3 regions of the Halomonas sp. NCCP-2165 genome follow, and region 2 is predicted to be linked to each of the others. Evidence: predicted binding sites of a transcription regulator. Region 2 holds the regulator's gene; each other region holds the start of a gene.
The links. Region 2 encodes sigma-54, which starts transcription at its own class of promoters, with help from an activator protein. Its sites were predicted from a motif close to TGGCACNNNNNTTGCTNT; they were not measured.
Positions count from the first base shown of each region.

Region 1: the regulator sigma-54 is predicted to act here: its motif matches at 1,187-1,204, upstream of NFU04_RS14040 (P-II family nitrogen regulator).
Region 3: the regulator sigma-54 is predicted to act here: its motif matches at 979-996, upstream of speB (agmatinase).

Region 1 covers NZ_BRCY01000032.1:8,004-10,252, forward strand. The annotation lists gene NFU04_RS14030 (YifB family Mg chelatase-like AAA ATPase) at 1-591, opposite strand, end outside; gene NFU04_RS14035 (accessory factor UbiK family protein) at 652-990, opposite strand; gene NFU04_RS14040 (P-II family nitrogen regulator) at 1,265-1,603, shown strand; gene NFU04_RS14045 (ammonium transporter) at 1,657-2,249, shown strand, end outside.
Region 2 covers NZ_BRCY01000004.1:48,475-50,723, forward strand. The annotation lists gene ptsN (PTS IIA-like nitrogen regulatory protein PtsN) at 1-65, opposite strand, end outside; gene hpf (ribosome hibernation-promoting factor, HPF/YfiA family) at 72-380, opposite strand; gene NFU04_RS03090 (RNA polymerase factor sigma-54) at 545-1,957, opposite strand.
Region 3 covers NZ_BRCY01000026.1:3,319-5,567, forward strand. The annotation lists gene NFU04_RS12885 (sigma-54 interaction domain-containing protein) at 1-861, opposite strand, end outside; gene speB (agmatinase) at 1,040-1,990, shown strand; gene NFU04_RS12895 (YjiH family protein) at 2,103-2,249, shown strand, end outside.

The DNA.
Region 1 (2,249 bases), on a different contig from region 2:
GCCGCGCACCTCGGCCAGGTCGGCGACCTCGAGACACGCCGGCTCGGGCTGGCTGGGGGGCTGGGGCGTCAGCGGCTCGCGCCCCCAGAGGTGCGCCGCCACTTCCAGCAGATGCGCTGCCGGCAGGACTTCCAGGCCCTGCACCAGGGCCGCCTCGGCGGCATTCTCCCGGGGCAGGATCAGCCGCCGCCCGGCGCGCTTGGCCGCCAGGGCCGCCGGCAGCACCCCGCCCACCGGACAGAGGCGACCATCCAGGGCCAGTTCTCCCAGGCTCTCCAGGTCGGCCAGGGCGTCGGCGGGCAGCTGGCCGGAGGCGGCGAGGATGCCCAGGGCGATGGGCAGGTCGAAGCGCCCGCCCTCCTTGGGCAGATCGGCGGGGGCCAGGTTGAGGGTAATGCGGCGGGTGGTGGGAAACTCGAAGTTGGCATTGAGCAGGGCGCTACGCACCCGCTCGCGGCTCTCGCGAACGGCGGTCTCCGGCAATCCCACCAGGGTAATGCCGGGCAGGCCATTGGCCAGATGCACCTCCACCCGCACCTCCGGGGCCTCCAGCCCCAGGGCGGCACGGGTGGTAACGATGGCCAGCGTCATGACTCGTCCCTGAGTAGTCGAGAATTCCTTAACCCTAGCTCAGGGACGCCAGGACGACACTCAGGCCCGGGGTGGCGTCTCGTCCTGCGTCTCGCCACCGCCGGCGTCTTCCGCCGCCGGCGAGGGTGAGGCATCCCGCGCCTCCGCCTCCAGCCGCGCCTGGAGCAGGCGCTCCAGTTCGGCCACCTGCCCCTCCAGGGCCTCGACCCGGGAGCGGGTGCGCTGCAGCACCTCCATCAGGATGTCGAAATCTTCCCGGGAGACCAGCTCCAGGCGATCGAAGGCGCCCTTGACCACCTGCTGCACGCTGCGTTGCAGCTCCTCCGGGGCCTGGGAGGCCCCCTGCAGGCGCTCGCCCAGTTGCTGGGCGAGACGCCCGATTCGCTCGTTGTTGATCATCGCCGATCGACTCCTGAAAAAAACGCCATGAACTGCCCTACAGGATACGCAAGCCACGGCCATCACGCATGCGCCGCGAGGATGCACCACCCCGGACGGCGAGCACCAGCCTGGTGCATCCCGGCGCGCCATTATCGTCCCCCCGGCGCCACAAGAGCCAGACAGGCGACTGCTTTACAAGGAAAAAACCTACAGTTGGCATGCTTTACGCACTAGCTAAGGCAGGCAGTCGCCTGCTGCACGCCAATGACAACTTCGCTGTAGGGAGACCGGGATGAAACTCATCACCGCCATCATCAAGCCCTTCAAGCTCGACGACGTCCGCGAGGCCCTGGCCGACAACGGCGTTCAGGGCATCACCGTCACCGAGGTCAAGGGCTTCGGCCGCCAGAAGGGCCATACCGAGCTGTACCGCGGCGCCGAATATGTCGTCGACTTCCTGCCCAAGGTCAAGGTCGAGGTGGCCGTCGACGATGCCCGCGTCGAGACGGTGCTGGACGCCATCCGTGGCGCCGCCAACAGCGGCAAGATCGGTGACGGCAAGCTGTTCGTCACCAGCCTGGAGGACGTGATCCGTATTCGCACCGGTGAGCGTGGCGCCGACGCCGTCTGAGTTCGCCCCTCTTTCCCCTTCCAGCCAGCCCGACTGGCTCAGGAGTTACGACCATGACCGATCTAGTAGAGCTGAGTTACGCGCTCGACACCTTCTATTTCCTGATCTGCGGCGTCCTGGTGATGTGGATGGCCGCCGGCTTCTCCATGCTCGAGGCGGGCCTGGTGCGCTCCAAGAACACCGCCGAGATCCTGACCAAGAACATCGCGCTGTTCGCCATCGCCTGCACCATGTACCTGCTGGTGGGCTACACCCTGATGTACTCCAGCAGCGAGGGCGGCGTGCTGCCCAGCCTCGGCTTCCTGCTGGGCGGCGAGAACAGCGCGGACGCGGTGCTGGCCGGTGGCGATGACGCCCCCTACTACTCCCTGCGTGCCGACTACTTCTTCCAGGTGGTGTTCGTGGCCACCGCCATGTCCATCGTCTCCGGGGCCGTGGCCGAGCGCATGAAGCTGTGGGCCTTCCTGGCCTTCGCCGTGGTGATGACCGGCGTCATCTATCCGGTCTCCGGCTACTGGACCTGGGGCGGTGGCTGGCTCTCCGCCGCCGGCTTCTCCGACTTCGCCGGCTCCGGCATCGTGCACATGGCGGGCGCCGCCGCCGCGCTGGCCGGCGTACTGATCCTCGGTCCGCGCAAGGGCAAGTA
Region 2 (2,249 bases):
TTCTTGCTCCCCCCGGGGACATCGAACAGCGCCCGCTCGGGGGGAAGGATGGATTGCAGAGTCATGGAGGGTTAGCGGGCACCGGCGCCCTGGGCGCGGGCCTGAGCCTTTTCCTTGTGTTTCACCAGTTGGCGGTCGAGCTTGTCGGCGAGCGCATCGATAGCGGCATACATGTCGCCATCCTGGGCTTCGGCGTGCAGATCGGCACCGGCAGCGTGGAGTACGCAAGCGGCTTGCTGGCGTTCTTTCTCGACGGACAGGGTGAACTGTGCCGTGGTGATATTGTCGTAATGCCGCTCCAGTCGTGCGAGCTTCTCGTTCACATAGTCACGCAGTGCATCGGTCAATTCGACGTGATGGCCGGTGATATTGACTTGCATGGCACGCTCCTCTTCCTGCGGGTGTCATCTCGATTGTAACCCTTTTTTCGCCCCTGCAAACCCCTTGGCGTCGGGGATTTCCAACGCAAGCCTTATCGGATTTTTATCCCATTGAGATCAATGGGATAAATGGTTTTTCCGAGAATCGACGAAGGCGTTGCCGGTCAGGAGAGACGCTTGCGCTCGCTGGAGGGGGGGATGCCCATGGCCTCGCGATACTTGGCCACGGTGCGCCGCGCCACCTGAATGCCATCCTCGGCGAGCAGGCTCACCAGCTTGCTGTCGGAGAGTGGCTTGCGCGGCGGCTCCTCGCCAATCAGCTTCTTGAGCCGGGCGCGAATGGCGGTGCTGGAGTGGGCGTCGCCCTCGCCGCCCCCCACCTGGCTGGAGAAGAAGTACTTGAGCTCGAAGACCCCGCGGGGGGTGTGGATGTACTTCTGGGTGGTGACCCGGGAGATGGTCGATTCATGCATCTCCACCGTCTGGGCGATATCCGCGAGCACCAGGGGCTTCATGGCCTCTTCGCCTCGCTCGAGGAAGTCGAGCTGGCGGGTCATGATCTCCTGGCCCACCCGCAGCAGGGTGTCATTGCGGCTGGAGAGGCTCTTGAGCAGCCAGCGTGCCTCCTGCAGGTGCTGCTTCATGAAGGTGTTGTCGTCGCTCTTGTCGGCGCGGCGGATCAGCGCCGCATAGTCGGGCTGGATGCGCATCCGCGGCAGCGCCTCGGGATTGAGCTCGATCCGCCAGCCATCGCGGTCATGGCGGGCGATCAGGTCGGGGATTACATAGTCGCTGCCGCCCTCGGCATAGGCCTGGCCGGGGCGCGGGTCGAGGCTCCGGACCAGCTGGATCAGCGTATCCAGCTGGTCGTCCTCGAGGCGCAGGCGGCGCTTGAGCAGCTTGCGATCGTCCCCCGCCAGGGCCTCGAGGAACTGGCGCACCAGGCGCTTGGCCTGGGGCAGCAGGGGGGTGTCGTCGGGGAGGGCGCCGAGTTGCAGCAGCAGGCACTCGCGCAGGTCGCGGGCGAAGACCCCGGTGGGCTCGAACTGCTGCAGGCGCATCAGCAGCGCCTCCACGTCGCCGACCTTGAGGCCGGCGAGGTCCTGCTGGCGCAGCCCCTCGGTGATCTCCTCCAGGGGCAGGGTCAGGTAGCCGTTGGCATCCACGGCATCGATCAGGCTCTCGGCGATGGCCCGCTCACGGGGCGCGGTCAGGTCGGTCATGGCCAGCTGCCAGGTCAGGTGATCGCGCAGGCTGGGAACATCGGCATTGCGCTCGAAGTCCGGCGCCTCGCCGCCACCGCTGGGGGCCATGTCCTGATAGGTGTCGGACCAGTCGCTGTCCACCGCCAGTTGCTCGGGAATCGCCTCGGACCAGTCGTCCTCCTTGGGCGCCTCCACCGCCAGTTCGCCGTAGGCCTCGTCCAGTTCCAGCATGGGATTGGACTCCAGGGCCTGCTGGATCTCCTGGCGCAGGTCGAGGGTGGAGAGCTGCAGCAGGGCGATGGCTTGCTGCAGTTGTGGGGTCATGGTCAGCTGTGTGCCGACCCTGAGCTGCAACGAGGGTTTCATTGCCATGGTGAGCTAGGGTTCCGCGACAAAGGTGGGAGACACGGTAGCCCGCCGCCGGTGCCTGTGCAAGCCCATTGGGCATGACTTCGTAGCAAGTTATATGCCAGCCGCAATGAATATGCCAAATCGATCTCGTGGCTAAGACTTTCAGCGAATTGGCAGCGGCGATTCCCCGTGGTTTCGCAGGCTTTGTCTGAAAAGTCGGCGAGCGAAGGTCAGACAAGGCAAAAATCGGCGAAAAGACGGACCGGGCTCGCGTACGAGTTTACGCGGTGTAAATGAGTACTTTGATCGGACT
Region 3 (2,249 bases), on a different contig from region 2:
ATCGACGCGCCGCGCCCGGGTATCGCCGAGGCGAGTCAGGCTGCCGTCCTGGATCACTTTGAGCAGCTTGGTCTGCATGGCCAGGGGCAGCTCACCGATCTCGTCGAGGAAGAGGGTCCCACCCTGGGCCTGCTCCATCAGTCCCGCCTTGCCCTGGCGGGCGGCGCCTCTGAAGGCCCCCGGCTGATAGCCGAACATCTCCGACTCGAAGAGGCTCTCGGGAATGGCCCCGCAATTGACGTCGACAAAGGGCCCCTCGCGGCGGCGACTCCAGCGGTGCAGCTGGCGGGCGAAGGCGGTCTTGCCGACGCCGGATTCGCCCAGCATCAGCACGCTGGCATCGGTGGGGGCGACCCGCTTGAGCAGCAGGGCGATCTCGCGCATCAGCTCGCTGCGGATGCGCAGCTCTCCCTGGGACTCATCCAGCGCCAGGTCATCGCCGAGGGAGGCCGCGGCGCTGCGCTTGAGGTGCTCGCTGAAGCGGCGCTGCAGCAGCTGGTACTCCTGCTGCAGCCACTGCAAATCGGTGAGGTCCATGGAGCGGCTGATAATACGCTCGAGGCGCTCCCCGACGAAGACCGGGTAGGCCTGGGCAATCACCCGACGCCCGGTACTGGTGGTCTGCATCACCTGGGCCGGTCGGCCGCTGCGCATCACCTCGAGGCTCACCGACGGCGTCAGGACCCTCTCCGCCTCGAGCCGCTGGACCGTGGTGGCGCACAGCGCCTCCCGGGACATGCCATAGACCGCGGCGGCGCCGGGGCTGACGTCCAGCACCCGCCCCTCGCCGTCGACGATAAAGATATGGTCATTGGCATTCTCCACCAGGGTCGTCAGCACCCGGGCATCGATCTCGCTCATCCGCCCTCCGATTCATTACTGCATCAATCATGCATTTTTGCATCACCGATCGCGTCTCAGCAATGTAAAAATGCATCACTTGGCTGGAAACCCTCGCGAAATCATGGGCGTAAAATCTGGCACGCTTTATGCATTAGAGCCAGGGAAGCCACTGTGTGCGACCCATCGAGGAGTTTCCATGAGCGAGTTCAACCAGCCCCTGGGCGGTAACGAGATGCCCCGCTTCGGCGGCCCGGCCACCATGATGCGCCTGCCGACCCAGGCCGACGCCCGGGGCCTGGATGCGGCCTTTATCGGCGTGCCCCTGGATATCGGCACCTCCAATCGCCCCGGGGCCCGCCTGGGGCCCCGCCAGATCCGCGACGAGTCGCGCATGCTGCGCCCCTATAACATGGCCACCCGCGCCGCGCCCTTCGACAGCCTGCAGGTGGCGGATATCGGCGACGTGCCGGTCAACACCTTCAACCTGCCGAAGAACCTGGACATCATCGACGCCTTCTACCAGGAGGTGCTGAGCCACGGCACCACGCCCCTGACCATGGGCGGCGATCACACCTTCACCCTGCCGATCCTGCGCGCCATCGCCCGCCGGCACGGCCCGGTGGGGCTGATCCATATCGATGCCCACGCCGACGTCAACGACCATATGTTCGGCGAATCCATCGCCCACGGCACGCCGATCCGTCGCGCCCAGGAGGAGGGCCTGCTGGACAGCCAGCGGGTGGTGCAGATCGGCCTGCGCGGCACCGGCTACGCCGCCGACGACTTCGACTGGTGTCGCCGCCAGGGCTTCCGGGTGGTCACCGCCGAGCAGTGCTGGCACAAGTCCCTGGAGCCGCTGATGGCCGAGGTGCGCGAGCAGATGGGCGACGGCCCCGTCTATATCAGCTTCGATATCGATGGCCTCGACCCCTCGGTGGCCCCGGGCACCGGCACCGTGGAGATGGCCGGCCTGACCGCGGCCCAGGGCCTGGAGATCGTGCGCGGCGCCTGGGGGCTCAACGTGGTGGGCGGCGACCTGATGGAGGTGGCGCCGCCCTATGACCCGACCGGCAACACCGCCCTGATGGGCGCCACCCTGCTCTACGAGATGCTCTGCGTACTGCCCGGCGTGATGCGTCGCGACTGATTCCGGCCACCGGGCCGCATGGCACCTCCATGCGGCCCCCGGCGCGCCAGGGGACGGCGCGCCAGCCGGTGACCCACACCGTTCACTAAAACAAGCCATGGGGTAACCAACGATGTCCTCCTCCCTCGACTCCACCGCCACCGCCCGGCCCGGCCTGGGCCGGCGTGGCCTGCTGAAGTTCCTGCTCCCCTCGCTGTTCGGGGTCGGCCTCTTCCTGATCCCCTTCTCGGTGGGTGATACCGTCAATATCGGCATGGGC